2 regions of the Acinetobacter sp. YWS30-1 genome follow, and region 1 is predicted to be linked to the other one. Evidence: predicted binding sites of a transcription regulator. Region 1 holds the regulator's gene; the other holds the start of a gene.
What was found. Region 1 encodes PhoB, which activates phosphate uptake and scavenging genes when phosphate is short. Its sites were predicted from a motif close to TGTCATNAANCTGTCATAA; they were not measured.

Region 1 (17,018 bases):
TCATTAATCGCAGGACCCGCTCCTTTAAAGTTATTCCATTGTACTTTGATGCCATCTTTCTGGAATTCTTTTTCAAATAAACCCAAGGTCTGTGCAGTCGCATAGTAATTACCATAACCTACAGGGCGATTACCTGTACCGACCATCGGCGAAGCAAAACGGATCACGCTGGGTTTCGCCTCTGCGGCAGAGGTCTGAATCGCTGGCAGCAGTGTTGCTGTAGAGAGAAGGCCAGCAAAGAATACTTTTGACCATTTAAACATGTGAAAATTCCTCAAAATATAAAATTAGAATCCGTACTGGAATTGTGCGACCAGTTCGTTATAGCTCTTGTTTGTAATGTCGTTGTTGACATGGTTCAGGTTGATCTGAAACTTGGTGGTTTCCGCAAAGAATGCATTCAGGCCCAGACTGTGAATATCAACAGTTTGATCGGCTAAATTCTTGTCACGATCAATGGTGTCGTAGCGATAGAAGGCTTGGTAAGACTTTGGCCACCAGTCGTCATAACGGCCCTGATTACGGAATCCTTTGACAAACTGCTCACCAAAGTTCCAGAACAAGGTACCTGTGTGCGACTCACTTTCACGCTTATAGGTCTGTGCAGTTTGTGAAATGTAGGTGTCATCTTCACCTTGTACATATTCATAGGTCACACCGAATGGATGGTGGTTATAGTAAATATCGAAGCCTTTACGCAGCACATCGCCCTTACCAGCAAAGGCCGCGCTGGTACCATCAATTTCAAATAGATTGCTCTTGCCTTGATACCAGGACAGACCAAAACTCAGTTCACGCAGCCATGAGTTATATTCCGCAGGCAAGGTATAACGCAGACGTCCAATAAAGTTTTTGTCATCATTGTCATCCGATTTATTGGCTCCATTACCATTCACCAGACCAAAGGCATAGCTAATCATTGGCGAGCGATAGTTATATCCATAGTCCACGGTTGGTAAGGCATCCCCACGTACAATCAAGCCGACTTCACGCAGTGCCAGTCCATAACCTAGGCCCGGCAAACTGAACAAGGCATTGTTAATGGTAGGTTTTAGGTCTTCAGTGGCCTGAACTTCCTGGCCAAATGGTAACAGTTGCTGACCTAAAGTAACGCTCAAGCGCCCCGTGTCGGCACTTAAGGTTGGCAATACGTGATAAGTCAGTTGCGCATCCAATAAGTTCAGATAACTGTTATTGGTTCCTGTCTGTGGAGAAGTACCAAAACGCAGATTGAAATCCAGGTTTTTGCCTTCTTCATAGTCTTTGTACAGATTGCCAATAAAACCAATTTGGACTGCACCTAAATCAAACGAAGAGTGGCGGTCTTGAACTGCCATCCCGGTATTGGTACCCGTAGGTGGAGTGCGCTGTGCTTCATCGATATAAGAAGCTTTGGCCTGCACGACTCCATTAATCAGCAGTTGACGTGTTGATAATGCCGTTTTGGTATCGCGGTCACGTTGTACCTGATATTTATAGTTTTCCAGATCGCTTTGCAGACCTTGCAACTCGGCACGTGTCACAAAGCTTTGGTCATCCTCAGTTTCAGCTTCTGTAGCCAGCTCAATCTCATCAGCAGTAGTGGCTTCTGTAACGGCCTCGTTCTGGTTCTGAATCTGTGCCAACTGGGTTTTTAATTGTTTTAATGACTGTTCAAGTTGACTGACCTGTTGTTGTAACTGACCTACATCCGCATCTGCATGCGTTAAGCCAATACTCGCGCTTAGCAGAGTCAGTACCGTTGCCCCTTGTTTAAAATATTGCTTCATACAATCGACACACCTACAGTTTTGCCAGTGAAACATCAGTCGATTTGATCAGTACAATCACCTGACTTCCTATCTGCAAATCCAGCTCTTCTACAGAACGTGTCGTAATTACCGAAGTGAAAATACCTGAAGCAGTCACCACATCGACTTCAGAAACCACATCACCTTTTACAATTTCCTGAATAGTACCTTTTAACTGGTTACGCACATTAATAGATTGAATTGTCATTATTAATTCCTGTTGTTTTGGTTGGAATTAATATGCATGATTTTTAATATGCAGAAAAATAATATAAATAGATTTTGATATATTATTTTATAAAATCCAAAAATATTATTTTAAATCCAGTTAATCTGATAATTTAAATATTCTTTGTTTTTAATCACGATATTTTCATATTGCCAATCTAGAATATTTTGACTGGCCAGATTCTTTATTTCTTTATTAATGGTTTGGCGTGAAGCAGAGAGTAAATCTGCTAAATCATGCTGGGAGATCTTGAGTTTAATTTCAGTTCCCAGAGGATGAGATCGACCGTACTGAATCGAAAGGTCATGCAAAACCTTGCATACTTTTTGATGTAAATTAGCGACTTGCAGGAATTTAACCTGCTGGATCAGATATTGCATCCGACGGCTGAGAATATTTAAAGCATCCTGCTTTAAGTGATTGTTATCATTTATTTCTTCTATAAATATATGCTGTGGAATTTGCAGGACCTTGACCTGATTAAAAGCATAATAATCATAATCAATCACTTGTGTATTGAGGCAAGGAAGCAGGTTAATCAGATGCTTTTCCGAGAAATAATTAAAGGCATGAAAACGACCTGATGGGCTTAAATATCCAATCTGGATAATCCCATCAAGCAATATATATAAAGCAGTATGGCAATTTTCTTTATTTAATATCAAATCGCCTTTTTGATATTTTCGAATCGTTGAATATTTTAAAATATAATCCAGCTTATCCTCAGAGATATTTTTAAATATATTTTTTAATATGTCATAATCCACATTATTTTTTGCAGTATGAATTTTCATAAAATGATCCACCCTATATTTTATTTAAATATTAGATGGATCATTAATGACTGGCGAATCATTTATTCTTGATTCTTTAGCTATTTATATGCAAAGTTTCCAATTGAATAAGAATTACTTATGAAACTTTTTCATAAATACCGTCTTCGCTGTTATAGCGGAAATTGCTGATATCCTGCTTGACATCTTTACGCAGTTCACGGCTTGGACGGCCATCCACACCGACTGGCACATCACCCTCTAAAGTTACACGGCGTACTACACGGTGCTGGTCACCATAATCATTAATCGCACGGTGTTGCGTTGCACGGTTATCCCAGATCGCCACATCACCTGCACTCCAGCGCCAGCTGACAATATTTTCCAGCTTCTCTACATAACTTTGGAACAGGTCGAATAAACGGCGTGATTCACTTGAGCTATAACCGACGAAGCTCTTAAAGAAATGGCCCAATAACAAGGTTTTTTCACCTGTTTCAGGATGAACGCGTACTAATGGATGTTCAGTTTCATATTCAGTTGAATTGAAGTAGTTTTTATACTTTTCCAAAGCTTCTTTTGGAACACTGACTTTTGCAGCATAGTCAAAGTTGTTGCTGTGAATCGCACGCAAGCTATCCGCCAGTGTTTTCAGTTCTTCAGGTAAATCATTGTAGGCAGCGGTTGTATTTGCCCATACGGTATTGCCACCTACTGCGGGTGCAACCACGCTACGAAGAATAGAAGCTTTTGGATAGGCATCAATAAAGCTGATGTCCGTATGCCAGCTGTCTGCACGTGCACCACGTGAATCAATTTCCAGAATATGTGCAGAGCCATCTTTTACCGGCACAGTCGGGTGATTTAACGGCGTGCCTAAACGTGCTGCAAAGGCTTCTTGAGCGACATCATCCAGATGTTGCTGATCTTTAAAGAAGATCGCTTTATGCTGCAATAATGCTTGATTGATTTCATTCACCACTTCATCAGCCAAATCCGCTGACAGTTTTATGCCCTGGATTTCAGCGCCGATACGGCCACCAATTGGTTGAACCTGGATGTGTTTGTATTCATAAGCCATGATCATTTCCTCTATCTATAATTATGTCGACCTTCGGTCTGTGAAATCATCATGCCGAATCGGCTTATCTAACGCTGTCAATTTATTGACATTCTTATGCACCATTTTTGATTTATAAAATACTTTAGCTGCTTAAGTTTTCGGGCATAAAAAAACCCGCTTACGCGGGCTTTGATCAGATCGTTTTAAGCTGACTTTTTCTTCTGCTTGCCGAGGCGGGTAGCTAAAGCCGTGACCTTCTGATAGCCAGTTGGCATGAGGCGCTGGATTAAATCAATTGCTTTGGCATCATTCCCAATCAGCAGACGGCGTTTGTCTTTTTGCACCGCGTCCAGAATTTGACGCGCTGCTTCTTCCGGTGGACAACGCAGCAGCTTATTGAAATTCTGTGCAGATTTTTCCGGGTGCATTCCCAGACTACGAATACTGTCATTCATTTTCGCTGCAATGGCGATATTGGTACGGATTCCGCCTGGGTGTACACAGAGTGCGCTTACACCGCAGTTTTCCATATCCAGTTCCTGACGCAAGGATTCAGTAAAACCACGCACAGCGAATTTAGTGGCATTATAAGCGGACTGGGTTGGCTGGGCAGTTAAACCGAACAAGCTGGAAATATTAATGACATGACCATCACCGGTTTTCTTGATTAAAGGCAGGAACTCTTTGGTGCCATAGACCACGCCCCAGAAGTTAATGCCGACGATCCATTCCAGCTCTTCATAGCTAGCGCCTTCTACGGTAGAACCGAGTGCCACACCAGCATTGTTAAAAATCATATTCACGCTGCCATGATCTTTCTCGACCTCAGCGGCCCAAGCGTGCATTTCTTCCAGATTAGCCACATTGACCTTTTTGGTTGTGACACGAACATCACTACCTTGTAGCAGCTCAACAGTTTTAGCCAGACCCTGTTCATTCACATCGCTTAAAGCTAAATGACAGCCCTGCTTTGCTAAAAGCACTGCAAGTTGCTGGCCGATACCTGAACCTGCACCTGTGATGGCCGCGACTTTATTATTAAAATTTTTCATTGAATTTCCTTGATTAAAACACTGCCCTTCCATGACAGCCTGTTTTTCTGTCGCATAGGGATACAGCACATTATTTCAATATAGTTTTGACAATCCATATTGTCAATAATTCCAGCATGTCTCTACGGGCCAATTTTCAAGCTTGAATTTCAGCATAGGTCAAAGCCGGATTTATTGATAAGATACTTAAAATCTCAAGCACATGAGTCTATGGTCTTTATGACGGATGCAGTAAATTCAGGACAAAAACTAGCAAGTAAAAGTAAGGAACGCCAGTTTAAAGGACTTTCCATGGCTGAGCGTCAGCAGGCGCGTCGTGAAAAGCTGATTGAGGCCGGGATTGAAGCTTATGGTCGTTATGGTTTCTTTTCAGTCACAGTGAAGGATATCTGTAACGAAGCAAAACTGACTGAACGTTATTTTTATGAATCCTTTAAGAAAAGCGAACATCTGTTCCAGACTATTTTCCTCAAGCTGATTGACCAGTTACAGCAGAATGTCATGCAGGCCATGATGCAAGCCTCTTCTGATCCAAAGAAAATGATCGAAGCCGGTCTGACTGCCTTGCTGACGACCTTACGTGACAATCCGGGTATGGCACGAATTATTTATATCGATGCGATGCTGGTTCAGGAACTGCATAATCAGGCCACGATTCATGAAACCATGGGCCGTTTCGACCGTATGATTCAGGCCTTTGTCATGCTGATGATGCCGAACCTGAATCGTTCTGAAAGAGAGATTTCCCTGGTCTCGACCGGACTCAATGGTTATGTTACCCAGATTGCCATTCGCTGGGTCATGAGCGGCTTTAAACAGTCACTGGAGGAAATTCTATCTTCCTGTAGTCTGGTGTTCTTTGCTTTACTAGATACTTTGGGTACAGAAAAACCGGCGGATCCGGTTAGATAATTTTTAAATCAGGATAAGGTCTACGTAGATCTAGCTCTCAGTGATCTACAAGATTTTGAATTAAGACCCTCTTATAAAATAACAGCTTAAATTGTGACAAATCTTTGCAGAAGACCACGGAACTACCTATTCTGCAATGATACTGTCATAATTAATCTTTGTAATAAGCCTGTCATAAATATAAAACGGTCCACCGTTTGCATGAAATAGGGTATTGCGCTGTGAAAGATGACTACATTCTAATTGTTGATGATGAACTGCCGATTCGTGAAATGATCCATACTGCTCTGGATATGGCAGGCTTTCAATGTTTACAGGCAGAAGATGCCAAGCAGGCTCATCAAATGATTGTGGACCAGCGTCCAGCATTGATTTTGCTGGACTGGATGATGCCAGGTGGCGTCAGTGGTGTCGATCTGTGCCGTCGTCTGAAACGTGATGAAAATCTGTCCGAAATTCCGGTCATCATGTTGACCGCGCGTGGTGAAGAAGATCATAAAGTTCAGGGACTGGATGCCGGTGCCGATGACTATATGACTAAACCATTTTCGACCCGTGAGCTGGTTTCACGTATTAAAGCTGTTTTGCGTCGCTCTAATGCCCTCAGCGGTGAAAAATCCATTGATGCTAACGGACTGGTATTAGACCCAGTCAGTCAGCGCGTGAATTTTGGCAGTACTATTCTGGATATGGGACCGACTGAATATCGTCTCTTGGCATTTTTCATGACCCATCCGGAACGTGCTTATACCCGTGCGCAATTGCTGGATCAGGTCTGGGGTGGCAACGTCTATATTGAAGACCGGACCATTGATGTGCATATCCGTCGCCTGCGTAAGGTACTTGAACCTTATGGCGCTGACCGTTATGTACAAACTGTGCGTGGCACCGGTTACCGTTTCTCGACCCGTGCCGATGTTGCACTGGGTTAATTGTTTTTTAGGTAAATCTTGTTTTATGTATGAGCCCTATCCTGTTCCCGAACTGTCACACGAGCACAAAAGACTCCGTTACAGCAGCCTATGGGATTTTGCCAAGCAAGATTTACGTCTCCTTCTTCTCTTCCTGGTGATTGCCAGTTGTATTGGCCTAGGCATCGGCTATTTCTGGATCTGTATCGTTCTGGCCTTTGTTGCCTTCTTTGGCACACAGTTGCGTTCACTCTACCTGGTCAATGAATGGATCTCGAACCGTCCCTATGATGTACCGCCAAATATTAACGGGATCTGGGGGGCTTTACTGTTCAATGTCTATCGGGCCCAGCGTCAGGAACGTGTCGTTCAGGCTGAAATGGTCGAGCTGATTGACCGTGCTCAATCCTCGCTAGTCGCCCTACAAGAGGCTGTGGTACTGATTGATGAAAACCAGCAGATTGAATGGTGGAACCCGGCGGCAGAACGGTTACTGGGGATTGGTCAGGAAGATCGCGGCCGCAATATCCTGAGTTTGTTACGTCAGCCAAATTTCATTGATTACTATCATCATATTGATGATGCGCCTGATGGCCTGAAGATGAAATCTTCGATATTTGAAGATCATTATGTACAAATCAAAATGACCCGCTTTGGTGGTGAAAGTCGCCTACTGGTCGCCTATGATGTGACCCGCATGCATAATCTGGAACAGATGCGTAAGGACTTTGTCGATAATATTTCGCATGAACTGCGTACCCCTTTGACTGTGCTCAGCGGTTATATCGAAACCTTTACCGATCAGGAAGATATTAGCCCGCGCTGGAAACGCGCCTTTGACCAGATGCAGTCCCAGACTCGTCGCATGAATGCACTAGTGAATGACCTGTTGCTGCTATCCCGTCTGGAAAATGACAAGAATATTGCCAAGAACCAGATTATTGATATGCCTAATCTGATGAACCAGCTGTTTGATGATGCGCAAGCCTATAACGTGGATTATGGCCATACCCTCAACTTGGATATTGATAGTCACTGTGACCTGATCGGCTCAGATATGGAAATTGCCAGTGCCTTCAGTAACCTGATTACCAATGCCATCAAGTACACGCCTAAAGGTGGAACCGTGACCATGGGCTGGCATGACGATGGTGAATCGGCCTATTTTGTTGTAGAAGATACCGGAATTGGGATTGATCCTAAACACTTGCCTCGCTTGACCGAACGTTTTTACCGGGTAGATTCTGACCGTAGCCGCCGTACCGGTGGTACAGGTTTGGGACTGGCGATTGTGAAACATGTACTGATGCAGCATCAGGCCCAGCTCGAAATTGATTCCCGTGAAAATCAGGGATCCACCTTTAAGGTGATTTTCCCTAAAGAACGCCTCAGTTTCCCGGACTGATTCAAAAATAAAAAAAGGTGCAAGTCGCACCTTTTCTTTTTTAGCGAAGGCTTTAAGACTTTAATGCCTGCTCTTTGGATAAGGCCCGGAAATAAGCCGCACGATGCGAGATTCGTTCCAGATAGGCTTGAATCGCCGGATAGCTTTTACCGGTACGGCTTTGCATGGCTTCAAGTGGGAAGCTCATCTGGATATCCGCAAAACTGAAACGACCGGCAAAATATTCATGCTGGCTTAAATGATCTTCCAGAAACTGGATATGGTCTTTTAGACGGCTTTGTACAAACTGCTTTTTTACCCCTTCACAAATTGTTTTAGCCACGGGACGAACCAGAAATGGCACTTGCTCAGGAACTTTGGTCATCACCAGTTGCATGACCAGCAAAGGCATCAAAGACCCTTCTGCATAATGCATCCAGTAGCGGTATTGCGCCTTGTTCTCGGCACTGATCGGCTGAAACTGATGGGTCGAATCATAGGTTTCTTGGAGATACTCCAGAATGGCGGCAGACTCAGCCAGTACCAGATTCTGATCTTCCAGAATCGGGGCTTTACCCAGAGGATGAACCTGTTTCAAAGCAGGCGGAGCAGAATAGTTAGGCAGGCGTTTGTAATAGTTGATCTCATAATCAAGTTCCAGCTCTTCCAAGGCCCACATGATTCGAAATGATCTTGATTGTTCGAGATGATGTAAAACACGCATATTAGACTCATGATTTTATTGTTATTACTGCGTGAGCATAGCAAAAAGTCTGGCTCTAACTAAAGAGTTTATCAGTCTACTTACATTTTCCCTACCGGATATAGCGTACTCTCTTTTAGCTTAAATCAGGCTGGTCCGAATCTCCAGACTACGTAACAGGGTTTTGGTCACCGGGGTTTTGGCACAAATCTCCAGAATTTTCTGCTGCAAAGCCGAATCATGAGTAATATCGAAACTTAAGCGTCGTTCAATCCATTCCTGTCCTTCTTTATTGGCAAAGAATTCTGCTTCAACCTGAAAGTCGCCCAGTTCAATGTCCTTATGTTTGGCATACATGCGCAAAGTAATCATGGTGCAAGAGATCAGACTGCCTAAAAGCAGATCATAAGGTGCAGGACCTGCATCCTGCCCACCGAAGGATTCCGGTTTATCGGTCAGATAATGATGCTGACCATGACTGATTTCTCCCTGCCACGGTATGGTTAAGCTCTGTATTTTGGCAAGTGCGATACGGGCCATACTGATCCTTTGTTCTTATAATTATATGAAAGATTTATCGAGAAGCACGCATATGTTCCGGAAATGCTGGTGCTTCCATACGCGGCCCATCATAGCTTGGAATGGTGCCAAAACGCGGGTGCCCCATCATCCACTGTTCACGGGCCAGCTTCAGTTCTTCCACATCACGACCAACCAGATTCCACCACAATAAAATAGGGCTTTCAAATGGCTCTCCACCAATCAGCAAGATTCGCCCACCCGCATGAATTTCGACATCTACATACTGTAATCCCGGCTCAAGAATCACCATATTATCTTCAGTCAGTTCATGCCCATTAATACTTGCCAGACCCTCAAGGGCCATAAAGCCATATTCAAATCTTGGATCTAAACTCAAATGGGCACGGGTACTTTCAGCAGCAAATAGATCCACCCCCAAAAGTTCGGTATGCACTTTAACCGGGGATTGTGTATTTAGGAATTCCCCGACCAGGACCGTACATTGAATGCCTTGTTCTTCGATCACAGGTAATTCCGGATAATGATCAAACGCGGGAGCCATATTGATCTTGTCATCAGGTAGGGCGATCCAGAGCTGTGCTGCATGCATCTTGGTTTCAGTTTCCGGTGAAACCTCTGTATGCGAAATGCCATAGCCTGAAGTCATCAGATTAACCTGTTTCGGCCGGATCAATTGCCGGTTACCCAGACTGTCACTGTGCATCATGGTGCCTTCAATCATCCAGGTAAAAGTTTGTAGGCCAATATGCGGATGCGGTCCGATATCCAGACCATCTCCCTGAGGAAACTGAGTAGGACCGGCATGATCCAGAAAACACCAGGCGCCAATCATGCGTTTATGCCGACTCGGCAAGGCGCGTTTAATGACTGTTCCCTGCCCGATTTCCGCACGCCGTAAAGGAACTTCCTGTATGAACTGATTGATATACTTTTCACAATCATCTGAATTTGACAGTTCAATATCATTATTATTCGACATGGTTGAGCTGACCTCGGCAAGTTCATTCTGGCTGTATGCTGCATCAAGACATCTTTCCCTGATCATTACAAGATGTCTACCTCATACAACAATGTACCGCGTCTACCCACAAAATCTATCTTTGGAAATATTTCGATACGTATAAAATGTGCTACTCATCAGAACAGTTCAAATACTTAAAGGCTTCAGTCTTCCAAATCCTGTAATCAAGATCTTGGTGATGAATCATATAATCATTCAAGCACCTTACATCAGTTCGTTTAAATCAACTTATTCATCATACTCATGTTTCACGTGAAACGCCTATTTTTATTGATATAAATGATTAAAATCAGCAATCTATAAAAATGTGATCCGTATAGCTTCATATTTACAAAACAAAAATTTTGTTACGTTTTCTTTTTAAAATTCGTACTACCCCCTGATTCTAGGGAGATTTTTTTTTATTCATTTGGTCCATAATAGGACCCAATAAAAATAAGATTGGATCAGGACATGTCATCCTCGAATGAAAATATATATTCAACGGCGAATATGTCTTTTCAAAACTCGACCACAGATAGATCATTAAAGTTGGCCGAATGTGATCTGCAAAATCGCCAGTTAATTGAAGATGCGCTTGTACATCGCGCTGCACCTATTCCTGCGCAATTCCAGCAGTACTTTTATAACTATCTTTATGTGCATCGTCATCAAAATCTTCGCCAGATTAATTACATGGCGCAGATCGCCTTTTTGCTGTATTTCTTTGCCGATATTTTTATTATTCCTGACATGTTTTTCCTGTCTGGCCTGATCCGGGTATCACTGGTCATTGCTGTCATGTTTTGCTGCTATTACCTGTTTAAGCATCAAAAGAATATCCGGGTTCTGGACATGATTTTGCCTGTGGGCACGACTGTGGCTGCAGCGACCTGGATTAGCCTGCTCCTGCTGTCGAGTAGCCCGCATGTGTCAACTTATATCTATGCCTCTGCGATCTTTGTTTTAATTACCAATCTCTGTGTACAGACCGAGTTTAAGGGTGCGCTGTATTGTTCTATTTTTATCGCCCTGTTTATCATGATTGGGGTAACCCATCTCATGAGTCTATCGCAGGCCTTTATTTTCGCCGTTGTTTTCACGCCTCTCTGGGCGTTTAGTATTTATATCAACTGGAATAATATCATCAACATACGGCGCTCTTTTTTACGCACTTTGCTGGATGAATGGAACTATCAAACCTTAAAAAATCTTGCTCATACTGATGATCTGACGCAGTTATTTAATCGTCGTCATTTTGTGGATATGGCGGAACGTTCAATCCATCAATGGCCAAAGCCTGCCAGCACCTGTCTTTTGATGTTTGATGTCGATTATTTCAAGAGAATCAATGACAATTATGGCCATGATGTGGGTGACCGGGTGCTTCAACTGATTGCTGAAATTACCCGTAAAGAAATGCGTTCTAGTGATGTACTGGCACGTTTTGGTGGAGAAGAATTTATTGCCTTGCTGGAAGATACCCAGCTACAGGATTGCCTGATGATTGCAGAACGGATTCGCTGTTCGATTCAAAAGCAGGTGATGCACATCAATCCCGACCAGAAAATCCAGTTCACGATCTCTATTGGTATTGCTGAACTTGAATCTCCACAACAGGAACTTGAAGACCTGATTAAGCATGCGGATATTGCGCTTTACGAAGCCAAAAAAGCAGGACGAAATCGGATTCGGGTCTATCATCCTAATATGCTGCAACCGACTAAACCGCTCTCTCCAAATCCCTGGAATGTATTTAAACCTTTGAATAAACAGGAGCAGTCTGGCGCTCATCATAAAGCGAAACAGTCTTGGTCTGCTTTGTAACCTGATAGCAAAATCAAGATTATTAGACAAGAATTTAAGAATTAGGCCTAAATCTGTTTGGGATGCTTTTCAAATAATTCCTAAAAGAATAGAATATTTTTCATACAAATATAAGTATTCATCTTATTCATTTCTTTGGATTTAATGTGGGAAGGCGATATGCCAGATAAATATGAAGAAGAAGCTCGCTTCCTGCTTCAGGATGCCCTTCAAGATCCTCTCGTTCGCATTCCTGCGTCTTTAAAACCTGCCTACTTTAACCATCAGAAACAGCTCACTTTAAAATATCTTTTACAGGTGAATCTATTTGCACAGGTGGCATATGCCTCCTACATACACCCTTGCCGATATTCTGGTACTGAATGACATTATGAATTTGCTCATTCTGACCAAGCTAGGCTATACCTTGGTGATCGTGCTGATAACCATCTGGATGTATCATTTTTACCGGAATTTGCCTGTATTTGACCTGCTGTTGCCGACCTCGATTATCGGGGCAAGTGCAATCTGGTTTTTAATCTAAACCAGTCTGAAAGTCCGCATACGCTCATTTATCAATATGCTTCACTGGTATTTATTGTCCTGGCCAATCTATGTGTGCAGATTCGCTTCTGGCCTAGCCTAATTAATTCCGGTCTGATTACACTGGTGATTTATATTGGTGTGTATTTTAATACCCAAGCTAATCTGTATCAGATGTTCTTGTTTTCCCTGATCTATATGCCGGTATTGACCTTCAGTTTATATATCAGCTGGAACTCTACACTAAAATCCCGTTTGGTATTCCTGCAACACACCTTGAATGAATATCACCGTCAGACCTTTGAAAATCTCACCCATACTGACTCGCTGACAGGCCTGAATAATAGACGCTGTTTTGAATATCTGGTGCAACAGCTGATCCAAAACAATCTTAAACAGCCTGCTCCAATCAGTTTGCTGGTCTTTGATGTCGATCATTTCAAGCAGATCAATGACCGTTATGGACATGATGTTGGAGATCAGGTATTGCAGATGATTGCGCAGGCCACACGCAATGAAATGCGGCGTCATGATGTGCTGGCACGCTATGGGGGTGAAGAATTTATCGCATGCCTTACTGAAACTTCACTAGATGATGCACTCAAAATTGCCGAGCGTTTAAGACATAAAATCGAGAATATTGTGGTCAATCTGGAACATGGGCATCGTCTTGATTTCACGGTTTCAATTGGTGCGGCCATTCTGGAAAGCAGTGAAACGGATTTAATGGCGTTAATTAAACAGGCTGATATTGCCCTGTATCAGGCTAAAGCCAATGGTCGGAACCGGGTCGAGTGTACGATCCTGAACTTGATCAGGGCTTGCTTGGAGAGCTTCAAAATTGGCAGGTTAAACCGACTTAAATGTCATTTGAAAGATAATAAAAAAGAGCGCCGAAGCGATTTTAAAAATGATTCGAAGATTACCTTCTTTAAAAAAAAATTTGTCAATTTTATAAATATAAAAGCCCTTAAACTGGAAATATTTGAATAAAATACCGTTAATAACTAATTAATGAAATTCTAGAAAATATCTATGTTAATTAAATATATGAGTGCAGAACACCTAGCCTTTTTAGATAATAGTTTGTTCCGTATTACTCAACCTCAATACTTAAATGATCCTCCAGGTGAAGCAAGATTTGCACCATTTTATAATCACTTTTCAGAGGCTGACTTTGAATACGCTCGAAAGAAGTATCAAACCTCTTGGCTAAATGATGGCAGCATTCCTGATAATAACTTCTTGCTTAATAATTTTCTTTTACCTACAGGGATGAGATATACAGTCGAATTGTTTCCTTCTTTAAAAGGCTTTACAGACTATGAAACAACAGACGAAATTGAACGATTTCAAGCAATTCAACTAATTGAAATAATAAATAATTGTTTGTTAGAGCATATGAACCAAATGATTGGGATTTTTTCATTAAGTGACTCTTTAACCAATCATGATATGTGGATTAAATATGGTCAACATGGTAAGGGTATAGCTTTAGAATTTGATAAACAGCACCAATTTTTTAAAAAATATCCTACTAGAAAAGTCATTTATTCCAATGAAAAACGAGCTTCAATTACTTATTATGAAGGTTGTATTCGTATAAATGGCATTAGATTAAAAGATAAATATGAATCAGCTTTAGATGTACAGGATCACCTTCTTAATGAAATTAATCTAAGTGATCTTATAACAAGGTTATTTTTTACTAAAAACTTAAAATGGTCGACTGAAAATGAACATCGTATTATTTTCGACTTACAACAATACGATCAAAGAAAGGAAAACATTTTTCTAAAAAAAATTCCTTTCGAAGCATTTAAAACATTAACATTCGGCTGGGATACACCTGAATCAATAATAAAAGAAATCTTCCAAAAGATTAAAAATAATCCTGCATTAAATCATCTGAGAATTCAAAAAGTACGTTATGGACAATTAGAAAATTATGACAATTTAGAAGTAGTAGATATATAAAAAGGACGCTTTCGCGTCCTTTTTATTTGAAAGGTTTAGTAAAAACTAAACTGCCTCGAACATAGTTCTTGGCATAATTTAGGCAAGAAGCGTTGCTTCTTGAAACCCCTAAATTACTCCCATTCAATTGTTGCTGGTGGCTTAGATGAAACGTCATACACCACACGAGAAACTTCAGCAATTTCGTTCATGATACGTGTAGAAATACGGTCTACCAAATCATATGGCAGATGTGCAAAACGCGCTGTCATAAAGTCGATGGTTTCAACTGCACGAAGTGCAATTACCCATGCATAACGACGGCCATCACCGACTACACCTACAGATTTCACTGGTTGGAATACAGCAAAAGCTTGAGCAGTTTTGTCGTACCAGCCGCTTGCGCGAAGCTCTTGCATAAAGATGTCATCAGCAAGACGAAGAATATCTGCATATTCTTTCTTCACTTCACCCAAGATACGAACACCAAGGCCTGGGCCTGGGAACGGATGACGGTAGATCATGCTGTGTGGCAAGCCTAGAGTCGTACCCAATTTACGTACTTCATCTTTAAACAGGTCACGCAATGGTTCAACCAGGTCAAATGCCAAGTCTTCTGGCAAGCCACCTACGTTGTGATGCGACTTGATGACATGTGCCTTACCTTGTTTGCTGGCAGCAGATTCAATCACGTCTGGATAAATCGTACCTTGTGCAAGGAAGGTTACGCCATCGAGCTTACGCGCTTCTTCAGCAAAGACTTCGATAAATTCGCGACCGATGATTTTACGTTTTTTCTCTGGATCAACTTCGCCAGCCAATGCAGAAAGGAAACGATCTTCAGCATCAGCACGGATCACGCGGATCCCCATGTTGTCTGCAAACATCTGCATCACTTGATCGCCTTCGTTCAAACGAAGCAGACCGTTGTCTACAAATACACAAGTCAACTGATCGCCAATTGCTTTGTGCAAAAGCGCAGCTACAACTGATGAATCCACACCACCTGACAGACCTAACAATACTTTTTCATTGCCAATCTGTTCACGAAGCTGTTCTACACGCAGGTCAATAATATGTTCTGGTGTCCACAGACCACGACAACCACAAATCTGGTGTACAAAGTTAGACAGTAATTCTGCACCTTTCGAAGTATGTGTCACTTCAGGGTGGAACTGGATCCCATAGAAACGGCGGGTTTCATCAGACACCATGGCAATCGGGCAGCTTGGTGTGCTTGCAGTCACCTGGAAGCCTTCTGGAATACGTGCAACCTTGTCACCATGACTCATCCAGACATGCAGCTGGTTCTCACGGTCTTGCAACTGACCAATCAGCTGGTCACGTACCACGATATCCACTTCTGCATAACCGAACTCATGTACAGTACCTGGCTCAACTTTACCGCCAAGCTGTTCACACATGGTTTGCAAGCCATAACAGATACCCAGTACAGGTACACCTAACTCAAATACCACTTGCGGCGCACGCGGGCTGCCTTCCAGGTGAACACTTTCAGGTCCACCAGACAAGATGATACCGTTTGGATTAAATGCGCGAATGTCTTCTTCAGACATGTCATAGGCATACATTTCAGAATATACACCAGCTTCACGGACACGACGTGCGATGAGCTGACTATATTGAGAACCGAAATCCAGAATCAGGATACGATCTTCAGTAATTTGAGTATTGGTAGTCATGACAAACAACTATGAAAGGCAAACGAAAGATAAGCGCCGTATTCTAGCATTTTTATTAGGCTTAAGCACACTATTCCCATCAGCATAATAATTAAGCGGTTTATTTCTTTAAATAGAATTAAGCTTTCGATTCAGCAAGAGAGCTTTCCCTTCTCTCCACGGAATTCAGCGTATTTACGCTATTTGGATTTGAATATTTTAGGATCGGCCAGTTAAGTGGCTATTGAAAGTTTATTTCATCTATCTCTATCACTGTCTTCATTTGATAGCGTTTAGGATTGAAAATGGGAGCCACCTTTTGATTTTTATTTTAATGACGTTTTCATGCTAAGCCTGTTTTCGCAGGAATTCACCGCTAGTTTGTAAGATAAATTTTTAATTCACCCATCAGGGATGAGCAGGCAATTATTTTCCTTTTCGGTACTGACTTTCATGCCCCAGACTGTTAGGATTTGATCACCTTTTCGCTTGTTTTTTCCCTATGGAACTGCTTGATTTTATCCTCCACGTTGATGATCACCTGCTCGAATTCATTACCAATTACGGCATCTGGATTTATGGCATTCTTTTCCTGATTATTTTTGTTGAAACGGGACTGGTGGTGATGCCGTTCCTGCCGGGAGACAGTCTGCTATTTGCATCAGGTGCGC
Region 2 (17,018 bases), 1.1 Mb from region 1:
ACCAGCACCGAACAAGTCACCAACGACGTTCATACCCGCCATCAATGGGCCTTCGATTACATCGAGTGGACGAACTGCTTTCAGGCGAGCTTCTTCAGTATCCTGATCGATGTAGGTAGTGATACCTTTGACCAGCGCATATTCAAGACGCTTTTCAACGGGTTCATTACGCCATTCAAGGTTTTCTTCCGCTTTTTGAGCGCCACCTTGACCACGGTATTTTTCAGCAATTTCAAGCAGTTTTTCAGTGGCTTCATTGCCGCTTTCACCCTGGTTACGATTCAGGATCACATCTTCAACTGCATCTTTCAGGTCTTTGTCGATGTCATCGTAAATCGCCAACTGACCGGCATTTACGATACCCATAGTCAGACCTTGCTGGATACCGTAGTACAGGAATACTGCATGGATCGCTTCACGTACCGGCTCATTACCACGGAATGAGAAAGATACATTCGAGATACCACCAGAGATCATCGCATTTGGCAGGTTCTGTTTAATCCAGCCAGTGGCTTCGATGAAATCTACAGCATAATTGTTGTGTTCTTCGATACCGGTTGCAACAGCGAATACGTTCGGGTCAAAGATAATGTCTTCAGACGGGAAGCCAACTTCATTCACCAGCACGTCATAAGAACGCTTACAGATTTGTTTTTTACGTTCAGCTGTATCTGCCTGACCATTCTCATCGAATGCCATCACAATCACCGCTGCACCGTACTGACGGCAGAGGCGGGCACGTTCTACAAACTCGTCATAACCTTCTTTCAGGGAAATCGAGTTAACAACCGCTTTACCTTGCACGCATTTCAGACCAGCTTCAATGATTTCCCATTTTGATGAGTCAATCATGATTGGCACACGAGAAATATCAGGTTCAGATGCCACCAGATTCAGGAAGTGCACCATCGCACCTTCTGAATCGAGCATGCCTTCATCCATGTTGATGTCGATGATCTGTGCACCGGCTTCAACCTGTTGACGGGCAACATCTAGTGCTTCAGCGAAGTTTTCTTCTTTGATCAGACGCAGGAATTTTTTCGAACCGGTCACGTTGGTACGTTCACCGACGTTCACGAACAATGAATCTTTGGTGATGTTAAATGGCTCTAAACCACTTAAACGACATGCTGGTTCAATTTCAGGGACCTGACGCGGAGCAATACCCTCAACTGCTTGAGCAATCGCGCGGATGTGATCGGGAGTGGTACCACAACAACCACCGGTGATGTTGATTAGACCACTTTCAGCAAATTCTTTAATGAAGGCTGCAGTTTCTTCCGGCGTTTCATCATAACCACCGAAGGCATTTGGCAAGCCGGCATTAGGGTGGGCAGATACAAAAGTATCTGCCACATCAGATACGGTTTTTACGTGTGGACGCATGGCATCTGCACCAAGGGCACAGTTGAAACCAATTGAGATTGGTTCTGCATGACGCATTGAGTTCCAGAACGCTTCCGCAGTTTGACCCGTTAATGTACGGCCAGATGCATCAGTAATCGTACCTGAAATCATGATTGGCAATTCAGTGCCCAGTTCTTTAAACACTTCCTTCACTGCAAAGATCGCAGCTTTGGCATTTAAAGTATCAAATACGGTTTCGATCAGGATGATATCGACGCCACCTTCAATCAAGGCCTTGGTTGATTCGATGTAATTCACTTTCAATTCGTCAAAAGTGATATTACGGAAGGCAGGGTCATTTACATTTGGAGAAATCGACGTAGTACGTGATGTCGGCCCAATCACACCTGCCACAAAACGTGGTTTTTCAGGCGTTGAGTATTTTGCACAGGCTTCTTTGGCAAGACGCGCCGCTTCACGGTTGATCTCAGGAACCAGATCTTCCATGTGATAGTCAGACATTGAAACACGGGTGCCGTTAAAGGTATTGGTTTCAATAATATCGGCACCGGCTTCAAGATATGCTTCATGAATGCCTTGAATAATCTGTGGCTGAGTCAGCACAAGTAAGTCGTTATTGCCTTTAAGGTCGTATGCCCAATCAGCAAAACGCTCACCACGATAATCGGCTTCTTCCAATTTATGGCGTTGGATCATGGTACCCATCGCACCATCGATAATTAAAATTCTCTTGGCAAGAAGTTCTTTTAGGGTGGCAAGTGTGGACATTCAAACTTTCTCAGTAAGCATCAAAAACGGCAATAATCTTAACAGATTAGTGCGCAGTTTTCTGTAGTGCTTATACAGAATGCTGGATATGCTTGATATGAAAATTTGATAAAGAAACTTAAGTTGGTATAGGAAGCTGAAAACAGATGGAAATCTGGAAATTAAAGTTTCTGATAAAAGGGTACGACTGGAAAATAAAATGTAAGCAGCTTTCATCAGAGTGTCATATTACAAAGCTAATCTTTAGCCAAATATGGCAGACTCGGAAATATGACAGCCGAGTAGGAACGATCAGATATATTGCAAAACATGAATAAAGCCGGGTGATTCAAACGTTTTATTTTTAATAAATATTTGATTATATTTGTATATTTTTAAAATTCAGAGCATGTGGTTACAGGATAAACGGCAACGAGAAAGTCTAAAAAACTGGTTTATATGACAGCACTTTGTCATATAATTGTCACAATTTAACTGAACAATATGGGGATTCTTGAATCCTCTATTCCTGCTTGCATGAATTCTAATCAAACTCCCTTAGGTTCAGCACAACAGTCGCCTTCTGATAAGCCGGCCAATGTTCATGTGCCCACACCGAAATTTTTTATGCCGGTGTTTCTGACTCTAATTATCTCCACGCTGATCTATATCGGCTTCCAATTGACTTCAGATTTAGCTCATGTCCCACCGATCGGTCTGTATTCAATGCTTCTTTTAGGCACGGCGTTATTCATTGCGCTAGGCTTCGAATTCGTCAACGGTTTTCACGACACGGCCAATGCGGTTGCGACCGTGATTTATACCAATGCATTGTCTGCACCGGTTGCAGTCATGTGGGCAGGTTTTTGTAATTTCCTTGGGGTAATGGTGGCCAGTGGTGCTGTTGCATATGGGATCATTGCATTATTGCCTGTCGAGCTGATTATGAATGTCGGCACAGGTGCCGGTTTCGCTATGGTTTTTGCCATGCTGATTGCCGCGATTCTCTGGAATTTGGGTACCTGGTTCCTTGGCATTCCCGCTTCCAGTTCACATACCCTGATCGGTTCGATTCTGGGGGTAGGTATCATGAACTACCTGTTGAATTCAGGTGGTGGTGCTTCTGGTGTGGATATGGAACAGGTGCTGAAAGTTGGTAAAGCATTGCTGTTTTCACCTTTGATCGGTTTTGCTTTTGCTGGAGTGCTATTCCTGCTGGTGAAAAAGATCTTCAGAAAGCAACTTGAATTGTTTAAGCCACCTGAAGGCAACAAACCACCACCACCGCTGATTCGTGCCATTCTGATCTTTACCTGTACTGGTGTAAGCTTCGCGCATGGTTCAAACGATGGTCAAAAAGGTATGGGCCTGATCATGCTGATCCTGATCGGCTGTGTACCTTTGGCATATTCATTAAACAAAAATCTGGATGCAGCTCATATCCAGTCTTTTGGCCAGTTGTCTGCGCAAACGGCTGATGCGATTTATCCGCAGCATGAAGATATTCCGAACGAAAAAGCACGTGCCATCATTACCACATACATTCAAACCAAAGAATTGAATGCTGAGGTTGTTCCTGCACTGGCAAGTCTGACCGATCATTTGGGTGATAAAGTTGGTAGCTACAGCAACATCAAGGATGTTCCAGAAGCACAAGTTTCAGAATTCCGTAACGACATGTACCTGAGCACCACAGCATTTAAACGTCTGGACAAAGCAGAAGCTTTACCGGCAATGAGCGAGGCTCAGGAAAAAACCGTTGATGAGTATCGAGACAACTTGGATTCATTCCTGCAATACATTCCGACCTGGGTGAAAGTGGCAACAGCCTTGGCATTGGGTTTAGGTACCATGGTGGGTTGGAAACGAATTGTCGTAACTGTCGGTGAGCGGATCGGTAAAGAGCACATGACTTATGGTCAGGGGATGTCTGCCGAACTGGTAGCCATGTCTACGATCGCTGCTGCTGATGGCTTTGGTATGCCGGTTTCTACCACTCATGTCCTGAACTCTGCAGTTGCAGGTACGATGGTGGCGAATAAGTCCGGCCTGAATTTCAAAATGGTAAAATCGATTCTGTCTGCCTGGGTATTTACACTGCCAGCAACGATCTGTTTATCAGGTGGTTTGTACTGGATTCTTCTGAAAGTTTTCTAAGAAGATTCGATGTAAAAAACGCTGCTTAGGCAGCGTTTTTTTATGGGTGCTAGAAAAGTTTTAGCCTTAAGAAATAGCGATTTTCTTTCTGGAAATAAGAGACTTTTTATTATCTCATGGCTTTTAGAAATATAAGGGATGCTCCCTCTCCCTATGGGATGAGTAGCATTGCTGCGCAAGGGGGTGAGGGTAATCAGAAGGCTAAAAGTACTTTAATAGAAGGATTAATAGCTAATTTCAACTAAATGTAAAAAATGAGTATTTCTTAGCCTTACTTTTGAAAGATGAGAAGTGCACTTCGCAAGGTAACAAAAATCTTTTGTTAGGCTGATGATATGTCCCTATATCACAGCCTAACGGCGACATGCATGTCGCCTGACCAATAAAATTGATTTCGTCTTTATTTCAGAAAAAATTACTTCTTCAACTTACCCAACAACCCTTTCGGTAGTTTATCCGTTGCAAAACCATACAACGCAGCAAAAGGCAGAGCAGTACGTGCCAGATAAGCCACACGCCATAAACCGCCATGATTCGCGCCTGACATCATCAATTCAAGTGGATGATTAAGTTGTACATCAGGATTTGCAACAGACTCAGAGTTGCGTAAGTCATGAATCCACAGTGCAGCCATAATCGCATTGGTGGTTTCAGGAGCGAATGCTTCTACATCAAACAGGCTGGCACCGTTAAATGCAGCTTTTAATAACGGATTCTTGGTCACTGAATAAGTTGTGGTTGAAGGAGCGATATTGATGCTCACTTGCTGCCCGTTAGCACGAGCCAATGTTGCACGCCATTGCTGGATGCGTTTAGCCAGTGCATAGTTTGGACCTTGCTCAACGACCAGACAGTCGCAAACACCATAGGACTTGTCGCCAACCTTAAACAGATCCTGTTCATTCTTCTGGAAAAAATGCTTGCGTGAAATCAGTGAAATGCCTTTGGTTAAGGTACTTTCCAGTTTCGATAACTGCTGGTATTTGCTTTGTGAAGCCTGCACCACTTCTTCTGGAACTGCATATACATCCGTCGGGGTGCACATATACATCAGGCTGGTATTGGCTTTCTGCTCACTGACATATTTCATAATGGCATCCATCGCCATGGAAACACGTACGTGCTTTTCACCGTCCAGATAAGCAATCGCCGCGAGATCCAGATCCTGTTCAAACTGAATCAGCCATTGAGCAATTTCAGGAATCTGGGTGAGCAGGTTGGCACCGAGTTTTTCTTTTAAAACTTCCAGTGAAGTATCAGCAGGAAGGGCTTCAACTGATGGTGCATATAAAGTAGCGTTGCCTTGACTTACTGTATCTAAAATCTTGCCCCAGACACGAGTATTCGGCAGGTCAATCGCGACAATATTGGCTTTCCATTTCGACAACCAGGTTAGTGGACCTGCTTCAGAAGCGGCACCAAATAGAACAGTGGTACGATCGGATAGGTCAAACCATTCCGGATGAGCAATACATTCACGTAGCGCATTGGCATGACTTGGCTCGACAATGCCACGCTCTTCCCATGATTGGATCTGATCCAGTAATGCTTGTCCTTGCAGTTTTTTGCCATGATAAGGCACATACCATTCTGGGGCTTTTTCAGACTGGCCTTTCAGCTGGAAAGTATTCAGGTTCTGCGCTGGTAAAGACATGACATCTTTCAGTAGATGCTTCTGGCCATCACGATAAAATTCAAAGCTGGCATGTGCAGTTTCCAGACCTTGCTTGGCAATACTCAGTGCTGCACCCGCAGAGCGTAATCCATCTTCAACCAGATGTTTAAAGTGCAGCGGATATTGCTTACGCCAGTTCTTTTCCTGCTGCGCTGCGGTAGCATGTACAGGATCGACTGCGCCTAAGGCTTCAGAAATAATATTACGGCCGATTTTCGATGTGCTTGGTTTTTGTTGTGAAGCAGAAATGGGAAATTGAAGACCGTCTAGGGAAGTGGACATGCAAAATATCTCGCGATTTACAGCAATTAATATACAGATGTATACATTATCGCTGCTAAGTTGCTTCCTGAGTTGGCATTAAATTCCAGTCTTGGGTCTTAATTTATTACTAGATGTTTCAAATAAAAAGGAAGCTTGAAGCTTCCTTTTTAGTAATGGGTTAAAAATTAATTCGCTGTGCCTTTGATCAGTTCTTCCAGCATGAAAGCGGTATTGTCCAAACCCGCACCAGTGATGTACCAAGCATCAGCATTCACATAGATCACTTTTTTCTCTGCCAAGGCTTTGGCATTTTTTAGGGCAGGGTGTTTCTGAATATTATCCTGAGCGGTGTATTTCTGGGTATTCACCGCACCACGATCCAGGATAATGATGTAATCAGGATTCTTCTCAACGGCTGCTGTAATACGCTGAACATTTTTCTCCGCTGCTTTCAATGCTTCCGGAGAGCCGGCTTCTGGACGGGGTGCATTAGACTGTTCAGATGGATCCAAGACTGGTTTAAAACCTGCTAATTCATAAACAAAGCCAAAACGGTCATTTTCTGCATGTGGCATAAAGTTTTCACCAACCGCAAACAACATCAGTGCAGTTTTGTCTTCAGTTTGCTTTTTAAGCTGTTGCTGCAGCGTTGCAATTTTACCGAGCTTTTCAGTAGCAATTTTCTCTTTACCAAATGCACGAGCCAAGACATGGGTACGTTCCGTCAGATCGACAATATATTGGCTAGTATCTGGAGAAAGATCTAAAGTCGGAGCAATACCTTTAACTGCCTCGGCTTTAGAAGCCGAACGGCCACCGACAATAATCAGATCAGGTTTTGCAGTTTTTAGTACATTGAGATCCGGTTCGAACAGTGAACCAGCTTTGGTGAATTTGTCCTGCTGGTATTTGCTTAAGTTGCCTACAAAGTTTGCTGCAGGCACCAGTTAAGCTTCAAGCCCTAGTGCATTCAAGGTATCCAGTGCCGAAAGGTCATATACTGCGATCTTTTTCGGGGCTTTTTTGAGTTGAATATTTTGGTCTTTATAGTCGAAAGTGACCTGTGCAGAAACTGTAAAGGAAGTTGTCAGTCCTAATATTGTGGCAAGTGCTAAAGTCTTAAATTTCATGTTTATTCCTCTAAATTCGCGACAAGATTAGCATAATTTTTGGAAATGAAAATCATTTTCATATGTGAATGATTAAAAAAGGGATACTGGCTATCCCTTCTTAATCATCCAAGACTTTAGAAAGGGATTTGGGTTAGTTTATTCAGGAAATGTGGAATAAGTCGCGGCTCCAGAATAATCGTCATCACCACACCATAAGCTGCACCCCACAGATGGGCACTGTGATTGATATTACTGTTGCCGCGTTTGCCCGACCAGATACTATAGGCCACATATAAAACAGCAAAAATAATCGCAGGGACTGGAATAAAGAATACGAAAATCAGCTTCCATGGCTCAAATAGAATGTAAGCGAACAGAACGGCGGATACTGCACCGGAAGCACCCAAGCTGGCCCAGCGCGCATCATTTTTATGTTTCAGATAACTTGGCAGAATCGCTGCAACCAGACCACCCAGATAAAACAGGATAAAGCCCAGATCATATAAATACTGCCGATAAAAACTTTCAATAATACTGCCGAAAAAGAACAGCGTGATCATATTGAACAGTAAATGCGTGCCATCTGCATGAATAAAACCATGGGTAATGAAGCGGTCATATTGACCACGTTGCATGGCAGGCGGCCAGAAAATCAGACGATTCATTACCGTTTCTTTTGAAAAAGCAATAAAAGAAACAATACAGGTGATCAGAATAATAGTGACAGTATGATTAAAAGGTAAATCAAGCATATAAGTAATTCTGGTTCTATCTATTTGACAATGATCATGCCATTAAAACAAATCTAAAGTGCGACTTTTATAATAAATCCGACAATTTTGGTTGAATTTTTATAATTACCCCGCATCTTCAGTTAAAATAGCAGCTTCAGCTTGAGGAAATTATTGTTATGTCGACTGAGAACAGCAACACTCCGGTTGCAGAAGAAATTCCAAATCTTTTGATTACACCGACAGCACAAGAGTATTTAAAGGATCTATTGGACAAACAGAATACACCAGGTATTGGCGTACGTGTGTTTGTAGAAAATCCGGGTACACCGCGCGCTGAATGTTGCATGGCTTATAGTGCACCTGATGAGGTTGTACCTACAGACTATAAGCAGGAATATCCAGATTTTCCGGCCTATATTGACTCTCCGTCAATTCCATACTTGCTAGATGCAGTTATTGACTACAATAAAGACCGTTTTGGTGGTCAGCTGACTTTCCGTGCACCAAACTCTAAAGTGCCACGCGTCGGTCCTGATGCCTCTGTAGAAGAGCGTATTACCTATGTGCTTCAGTCAGAAATTAACCCGGGTCTGGCAGGTCACGGTGGTAACTGTGCACTGGTTGAAGTGATTGAAGATCCTGAGCATGGCTTAACTGCAGTTCTTAAGTTTGGTGGTGGTTGCCAGGGCTGTTCAGCAATTGATGTGACTTTAAAACAAGGCGTTGAAACAACCTTGAAACAGCATATTCCTGAATTGGCACGTGTGGTTGACCAAACTGACCATACCCAAGCTGAAGGTGCTTATTTCAAATAAGTCTCTAATAAAATTAGCTTGTAAGAAATACCTCGAATGCTCGGGGTATTTTTTTATCTAGATTTAATAATGATAGTAATTATCAATACTAATTGTATTTATAGTTACATTTGATACAATGCGTCACAATTCCAGCAATATTTCTTCATAAATCAACTTTTGGGGCACCTTCGAATATGAGTAAGCCGTTTATGAAATCGACTTTGGCCTTTGCAGTGCTTTCAGCATTAGCTGTTTCAGTACAAGCACAAGACCAGGTAACTGAAGAACAAAAAGCAACATTACAGACTGAAACTACTAAATTGCAGACCATTGTGGTAACCACAGCGGGCGGTTTTGAACAAAATATTGCAGATGCACCCGCTTCTATTTCAGTCATTACCGCGGAAGAATTACAAAAAAAATCATATACAGATGTAATTGATGCTGTAAAAAATATGCCAGGCGTCTCTGTGCAAGGTGGCGGCAATAATAAAGAGATTACAATCCGAGGTATGGGTGCAACCTATACGAAATACCTTGTTGATGGCAGACCAATTAGCGCCGGTAGGGCAGTGAATGGTAATGGTACAGACGGTGGGAAAATTGGTGCATATTTACCACCAATTAACATGATTGAACGGATCGAAGTCGTACGTGGTCCAATGTCATCACTTTATGGTTCAGATGCTATGGGTGGTGTAATTAATATTATTACTAAAAAAGCGTCTGCTAGTAATTGGTATGGAAGTATTTCTCCTGAATATACGAAGTCTGATAATGATTATGCAAATGATAGTTATGGCGTCAGCATGTATGTCACAGGCCCATTAATTCAAGATAAATTATCTTTAAGTATAGATGGTAACTTCCAGGGGAATGACGAAAGTGACTTTGTCGGTGGAGAAGGGCAAAAATCTGGTTCAAGTGAGTCTGAGAAGAAAGTGAGAAAGCTCGGTACTGAACTGGTTTGGAATGTCGATGAACATAACGATATTGGTTTGAGATATGATTTTACAGGGCAGCAGTACACTACAACACTGGGTAAAAGTGTGGATGTTGCCACTCAAGCCTCTATCAATGAAAATGAGAAAAATCTATATACCTTAACGCATAAAGCACGTTACGATAATTTTACCCTTGATTCATACTATCAAGATGAGACAACTAAAAAAGTTTATAGTGGTGTCGTTGCTGACGAAAAAAATGAAGAATTAAAAGTCTTTAATACACAAGGCTCATTCTTTTTGGGTAACCATGCATTAACAGTGGGTGGTCAATATCAAAAAGAAAAAATTACTGATACCACAAATGGTCTAGCCGATATTACTGGGGTCACTTCACTCGACCGTTGGTTATTTGCCTTATATGCAGAAAATGAGTGGAGCATTACCGATGATTTCGCTTTAACTGTGGGCGCCCGCTACAATAAAGATGAATACTTTGGTGGTGAAATTACACCGCGCGTCTATGGTGTTTATCATTTAACTGATGCTTTAACTTTGAAAGGTGGTGTAAGTACAGGCTATAAACAACCAACGATTAGCCAAATTTCAGAAGGTTTTGGTAGCAGAACAGGAAAAGGCAGTGCTGTCATCATTGGTAACCCTGATTTGTCTCCAGAAAAAAGTACGAGCTATGAATTCGGATTTAACTATTCGGCTCCTGAACTTGGTTTAACAAGCAGTTTAATGGTCTTTAAATCTGATTTTAAAGATAAAATTGTTGAAGATCGTTTATGTGACACGCCAGGAACAACAAATAGTTCTCCTGTAGAAGAATGGAAATGTTCGGCAAATGGCAAGCCATATCGATTTGTTAGCCAAATGAAAAACGTTTCCGATGCAGAAATGAAAGGTGCTGAATTCACATTAGACTATGATGTACTGGATAATCTTCACGCGAGTACAAGTTATACTTATACAAAAACTGAGCAAAAAAGTGGCGAATTTAAAGGCCAGCCTTTAAATAAAATGCCAAAACATATGCTGAATGTCGGTCTGGATTATGATGTTTCAGATACCTGGACGACCTGGATGGACTATAATTACCGTGGCAAAACCAGTGATTATTTAAGCCGTACTTCTATGGATAATGGGACACCGGGATATGGTACTTTTGATGCCGGTGCAGTCTTTAAAGCGACAGATAACTTAAGGTTGACCGCTGGTATTTATAACATTGCAAATAAAGAAATTACCAATGGCGATTATGACATTGTACTTGATGGTCGTAGATACACCGTGGGTATGAATATCAAATTCTAATTCATAGATATGAAAAAGCCGCTTTAAAGCCATTGCTGTCCCACAATTTTTCACAAGAGGAAGCTCAAATGAGCTTCCTCTTGTTTTATGGGTATTTTATCGGGTGAAAATAAAGCTTTTAAAGTTCTTCTTTCAAACAAATTCACTTGAATTATTCTGAGTAAACGTTGAACTGTCCAACCTGTTTTTCCTAAATGTTGAGCGAAACTCACCAATAAATAGGCGATCATCGCAATCCAGATTTGTGTCTGAATTGCGTTCCTGCTGCGGCCTAGAAACGCTTTTAATTTGAGATTCTGCTTAATCGCCTTAAAGAACAGCTCAACTTTCCAACGATCTTTATAAATCGCCGCAATGGTGGAGGCGGCTAAATGAAAGTTATTGCTGAGAAAGCTAAAGTGCTTGCCACTTTGCTGATCTCTATATTCAATTCTTCTTAACACTGGGGCTTTTCTTTTTAGGGCATGTGCGCTATTCAGCTGAATGGTTTCATCTTTTAGAATACCTTTGGATTCAAGCACTGGATGTTGCTGGATCACCTGATACACAGATTTAGGCCTAAAACGTGTGACAAATCCAATGTTTTGAGCAGTCAGATTTGCATACCATTGGTAATCGACATAGCCTTTATCAAAAACTACAATGCTGCCAGCAGGAAACTGGAATTTGCGGCCTTGTACCATGTCATTTTCTTTGCCATTTTCAACTGCAACAAACTCAGGAATATCATTGCTGTGATTCAATCCTATACTGAGTTTCATGCTGGCTTTTGAGTCGTGAACTTTGGCCCATTCACATAAGGAAAGCGACAGGTCAATATGACTGGCATCCAAGGAATACAAGGGATTCTTAAAGCGAAATTTATGAGCGACTTTTGAGTGGTCATAGTATTTAAGCAACTTGTAAAATAGCTGTTGATACAAGGCAGCAGGCTGCTGCTCATTGATTCGTGCCAGCGTGCTTCGGGGAATAGACTTTGCTCCGAGATGACTTAGCTTTTCCTGTTGGCACTCCAAATTGGATTGAATATCTCTCAGACTTTGCCTACAAGAGAATTGAGACATCAATATGGCAATAAACTGATCCCACCGGGAAGCCGCTCTAAATTTCTGTCCAACATGGTGCACTTTAGCAAGTTGTTCAAAATCCTGTCGCACAACAGGTTTAATTAGCTCATGAAATACGGTATTCTGATGTAACAAAACCTGAATCCTGGTCGTTAAAGTGTTTGTTTGCACTCATATTTTAACTGTTAGGACTCAGGTTTTTTTATTTAAAGCAAACTATGGGACAGCAGTGGCTTTAAAGCGGCTTTTTTTATTCTGCAACCTTTAAAATTTTTAAGGTATTTTCAGCATAATAGAATTTTGCCAGATAGGCACGGGCACGTTCACGTAAATAGCCCTGATGAATCATCTGCTGAATTATCGGTGTTAGCGATTCATTCAGTTCATATTGAATCAACGATTCATCAATATTCAGATCTCGTAATAACTGATCAAATGTATGTTCCTGATTGCGTACATACCAGGTATAAATCCCGTCATGCAGTTGCTGCTGCATATATTCCGTCTGGCGCATATGATCCCAGATTTCGTGCCCCAAACTTACCGTCTGGTTCAGATCCTGGGTTTCAATATAGTTCTTGAGCACGGACAGCGGCATGTCTTTGATCTTATGCCAGAGATTGGCCTGAAAATGGTATAGCTTGTCATCATCAAAGTGCTGGTTCAGCACATGCTCACTCATTTGGCTGAGTTTTAAAATATTTTTTTGCAAATAACGGGCAACTGTATTGTCCAGACTGGAATCCGTAACATTTTCCAGAACAGATTTGCCCATTTTCATGAAGCGGGAAACGCCCGGAACACTCTTGGCAATCACAGAATTATCCAGATAATCCTGAATCGAATGTTGGATCAGTTGCGTAATCATGGCTGAAAAAGCAGGATTATTCACCACCGCTTTGATTAGGCGCTGACGATGACCACTTTTGCTGGCCACATATTGTGCAATTTTATCTATGGTCAGTACCGGAATGACATCGGCGATTTTGGTTGTATCATTGGCCGGATGGACCAGTGCAAAACGGATATGTTCGGCAATCTGCTCAATTAGAAAAGAACTGGCAGCAGTATCCAGAATCTGCTTTTGTAGCAGCTGATTGATCAGTTCACAGCTCCACAGATCTTTTAGGGTCTGCTTGCGCAACCAGAGATAAAACTCATGAAACTCGCTTTGAATGGTTTCAGATTGAGAAAATACCTGATCAAGAAAATCAAGTTGAGCATCAATCAACTGCTCAATCATCGGGTGTTTCTGCATAACTTCTCTGAAACTTAATTGAAAGGAATGAGTTTATCAGCAAGTGGATTTTTTAGGGTCTGTGTCTTGGCCAGGAAAGGCAAATAATGTTGGGCAACCTGTTTCTCTGCTTCCAGAATCGGCATATGACCAACATTATTTAAAATTACCGGAGTTTCAGCACGTTTCAATAAAGAATATAGCTCTTTCACCACTTCGACATTAATAATTCGATCCTGTTTTCCCCATAAAATTAAAGTCGGGGCTTCCACTGTACGGGTCAGACGGGCAAAGGTATCAGGCGTATACAGCCGGTTGAGCATTACCACCTGATCAATCGATTTGCTGGTTTGTTCCGAACGGGCAATCAACAGTTTTTCCTGCGCATGTCTTAACTGGTAAGGCATCGCTGGTGGATTCTGCATCAGCTGTTTGGAGACATCTTCCAGATCGCCCGGTTTACTGACAATCAGATCTTTGAGCGCATGTGGGTCTTTGGTATAAGGCGTATTGCCCATTTTATAGATGCCGGCACTATTTACTAGAAACAGGCTTTGGGTATCGAAAGGGTATTGGGATGCATAAACTGTCGCAATTGAACCGCCCAAAGAATGACCGGCCACATGCAGATTTTTTTCAATCTTCAGGGTTTCGACAAAAGTACGTAATTGCGAAGTGACATTGGGTACAGACAAATCAAAATCTGCTGGAACTCGAGTATCGCCATTGCTCGGCAAATCTGGAATGATGACATGATAATACGGAGTCAAAAACTGGGCGACACGATTCCAATTGTCGCGTGTGCCTGCTAGGCCATGAATCAGGATAATCGAGGGTTTGTTTTTTGCACCGCCTTCGCTATAACTCCAAGTCACATCCCCGACTTTCAAGGTTTTGGATTGTAGACCCGCCTGGATGCGTTGCTGGCTCAGGTAAAGCTGTAAAACTTCGGCAGATTTGGCTTTCGGCGGCGTAAACAGATATTGGCTATGGCTCAGGCTAGATAGGCTGAGACCCAGAGCGACTAAAGTGGAATAGATAATTTTTGAGCGCAATTTTATTATTTTCTTCATTAGCACTGTCCCCTGAAAAAACTGAGCAAAAACGCTCAAAATACTTCCGTGTTATCGATTTGCAATTTATAGATGAATCAAATCGTAATCTTTCACTTATTTTAAAGCATTCCTTAATATTGTACATCTGTTAATTATTAGCTTGAGCAGAAAAAATGCCCAAAAAACGTGATGAACTTCACAGAAAAATTCCCAGAACAATAAATCATCAAAGAGCTAAAAATTTTACAGCTAATTTTTTTTGCAAGTGACATTCAAAAAATCTAGCAGTAAGATATTCCCACTAAAAACATCGATGGTAAAAAAGAATGCTCACAGCTCAGGAAGCTATAGATCGTCTTAAAAAGGGTAACCAGCGCTTTGTCAATGGTGAAACGCAGCATTTAAAATTATTATCGCATCAGCAACGTGCTGAGATGGCAGAAAGTCAGGAACCATTTGCTATTGTTTTAGGATGTTCAGATTCACGTGTACCCGCAGAAATGGTTTTTGACCAAGGGTTAGGTGATCTGTTTGTCATTCGGGTAGCAGGTAATATTGTTGCACCGTCTCAAGTCGGCAGTGTCGAATTCGCAGCAGAAAGTTTTGGCTGTCCGGTTGTGATTGTTTTGGGTCATACGCATTGTGGCGCTATTCATTCAACAATTGAAGCATTAACCAATCCGGCAACACCGCCATCTGCAAATCTGATGTCAATCGTGAACCGTGTACGTCCATCAGTTGAAATTCTAATGCAGACTGAACTGAAAGATGACCTGAATAAACTGTCTAAACATGCAGTGCGCTCTAATGTGTTTGCTTCAGTAAACCAATTACGTCATGGTTCTGCAGTTCTGGAAAGCCTGATTGCTAAAGGTAAGCTACAGGTGATTGGTGCAGAATATTCACTTGAAACCGGTGAAGTAACTTTCTTTGACTTCTAAGGAAACTTTAAGATTTGATTCAGTTAAAGGCGCCTTAGAGGGCGCCTTTAATATAAGGATAAGCATTATTTAATAAAATAGACTGGGCTTTGGTGTTGGGATGAATCTGATCCTGTTGCATCAGACTTTTATTACCAGCGACGCCTTGCATAAAGAAGGGTAGTAGTTTGACCTTATACTGCTGACTGACCACCTTATAGTTATTTTCAAAAGCCTTACTATATGCCTGGCCATAATTTGGTGGCATTTTCATTCCAAAAACAACCACATTCGCCTTGGCTTTCTGACTTTGTTGTACCAGAGCTGCTAAATTTTTTTGAATCATTTGGGGTGGCTGTCCACGCAGGCCATCATTCCCGCCAAGCTCAATCACCACAATATCTGGACGGTGCGTCTGTAGCAGTTTCGGCAGCCTTGCCAAGGCACCACTGGTGGTTTCACCGCTCACACTTGCATTGACCACTTTATGCTGTTTCGGATAGTGTTGGTCCAAACGCTTTTGTAATAAATGTACCCAACCTTGCTGTGGTTGCATGCCATAACCAGCACTTATACTGTCACCCACAATCATAATGGTCTTTGCCGACAGACTAAAAGGAATCAGGCACAGTCCAAAGAATACCAGGCAAGGCAATACACGATTTTTCTGATTTAGATCTTTCATATAGGACACGTATGATTCAAAGCAGCAACGATTCGACCATCATGCCACAAGCGATTATTTCTGCCCAGAAATTGACACAAAAGATACAACTTTCACAAAAACAACTGACTATTTTTGAAGATCTTTCGCTGGAAATTTTGACTGGAGAACAGGTCGCCATTACCGGACGTTCCGGTTCAGGAAAGTCGACTTTACTGGGCATTTTGGCCACTTTGGATCAGGCCAGTGCCGGGCAGTTAACGGTTTGTGGGGAGCTGGTATCGAGCTTGAATGAAGAACAGCGTGCTTTAGTCCGGCTAAAAAATATTGGCTTTGTATTTCAGTCTTTCCAGCTTTTACCTCATCTTACTGCGCTTGAAAATGTCATGCTGCCTTTACGTTTACAGCTAGATTTTAAATATAGTGATGCCGAACAAAAGGCGCTGGCATTGCTACAAAAGGTCGGATTAGACCGTCAGGCTCAGCAAACACCAAAAGTACTGTCGGGTGGGGAGCAGCAACGTGTCGCCATTGCCCGCGCATTGGTCAGTGAACCCAAAATCATTTTTGCTGATGAACCGACAGGTAATCTGGATGGGGAAACTGCCCAAGAAATCGAACAGCTGCTCTTTCAGTTGAATCGTGAATTAGGCACTACGCTGGTTCTGGTTACCCATGATCCTGATCTGGCCCGACAATGCCAGCGTCATTTTGGACTGGTCAATGGTCAGCTGATTGAACATGCGAGTGGAGGCTGATATGCAGCATCTGTTTCGTCCTTTACTCAGACAAAGTTTTAATACGACAGGGATTTATCTGTTGATTATTGCTTTGACCTTAGCCATTAGCGCCACAACGGCGCTCAAGTTCAGTAATGAACAGATTCAGAACGCCGTTGCTTTACAGGCAGCTGAAATGCTGGCGGGAGATTTGGTACTTTCTGATAATGAGCCGCTA

Region 2: O4M77_RS04105 (inorganic phosphate transporter) is a predicted target of PhoB. The motif match lies at 2,587-2,605, and genes of this name have one in related genera.

What each region holds. Positions count from the first base shown of each region.
Region 1 covers NZ_CP114606.1:2,909,537-2,926,554, forward strand. The annotation lists gene O4M77_RS13830 (ABC transporter substrate-binding protein) at 1-263, opposite strand, end outside; gene O4M77_RS13835 (hypothetical protein) at 288-1,769, opposite strand; gene O4M77_RS13840 (TOBE domain-containing protein) at 1,783-1,998, opposite strand; gene O4M77_RS13845 (Crp/Fnr family transcriptional regulator) at 2,109-2,813, opposite strand; gene O4M77_RS13850 (TauD/TfdA dioxygenase family protein) at 2,932-3,873, opposite strand; gene O4M77_RS13855 (SDR family NAD(P)-dependent oxidoreductase) at 4,059-4,907, opposite strand; gene O4M77_RS13860 (TetR/AcrR family transcriptional regulator) at 5,127-5,819, shown strand; gene phoB (phosphate regulon transcriptional regulator PhoB) at 6,041-6,751, shown strand; gene phoR (phosphate regulon sensor histidine kinase PhoR) at 6,777-8,135, shown strand; gene O4M77_RS13875 (glutathione S-transferase) at 8,188-8,838, opposite strand; gene O4M77_RS13880 (OsmC family protein) at 8,959-9,357, opposite strand; gene O4M77_RS13885 (pirin family protein) at 9,392-10,339, opposite strand; gene O4M77_RS13890 (GGDEF domain-containing protein) at 10,835-12,187, shown strand; partial or broken gene O4M77_RS13895 (diguanylate cyclase) at 12,347-13,572, shown strand; gene O4M77_RS13900 (DUF2971 domain-containing protein) at 13,760-14,686, shown strand; gene guaA (glutamine-hydrolyzing GMP synthase) at 14,800-16,368, opposite strand; gene O4M77_RS13910 (DedA family protein) at 16,850-17,018, shown strand, end outside.
Region 2 covers NZ_CP114606.1:899,872-916,889, forward strand. The annotation lists gene metH (methionine synthase) at 1-2,136, opposite strand, end outside; gene O4M77_RS04105 (inorganic phosphate transporter) at 2,653-4,272, shown strand; gene O4M77_RS04110 (hypothetical protein) at 4,688-6,229, opposite strand; gene O4M77_RS04115 (ABC transporter substrate-binding protein) at 6,397-7,155, opposite strand; gene O4M77_RS04120 (hypothetical protein) at 7,159-7,341, opposite strand; gene O4M77_RS04125 (rhomboid family intramembrane serine protease) at 7,458-8,075, opposite strand; gene nfuA (Fe-S biogenesis protein NfuA) at 8,234-8,872, shown strand; gene O4M77_RS04135 (TonB-dependent receptor domain-containing protein) at 9,064-11,118, shown strand; gene O4M77_RS04140 (IS4-like element ISAbe18 family transposase) at 11,169-12,320, opposite strand; gene O4M77_RS04145 (hypothetical protein) at 12,436-13,443, opposite strand; gene O4M77_RS04150 (alpha/beta fold hydrolase) at 13,458-14,495, opposite strand; gene O4M77_RS04155 (carbonic anhydrase) at 14,804-15,418, shown strand; gene O4M77_RS04160 (arylesterase) at 15,453-16,082, opposite strand; gene O4M77_RS04165 (ABC transporter ATP-binding protein) at 16,094-16,819, shown strand; gene O4M77_RS04170 (ABC transporter permease) at 16,821-17,018, shown strand, end outside.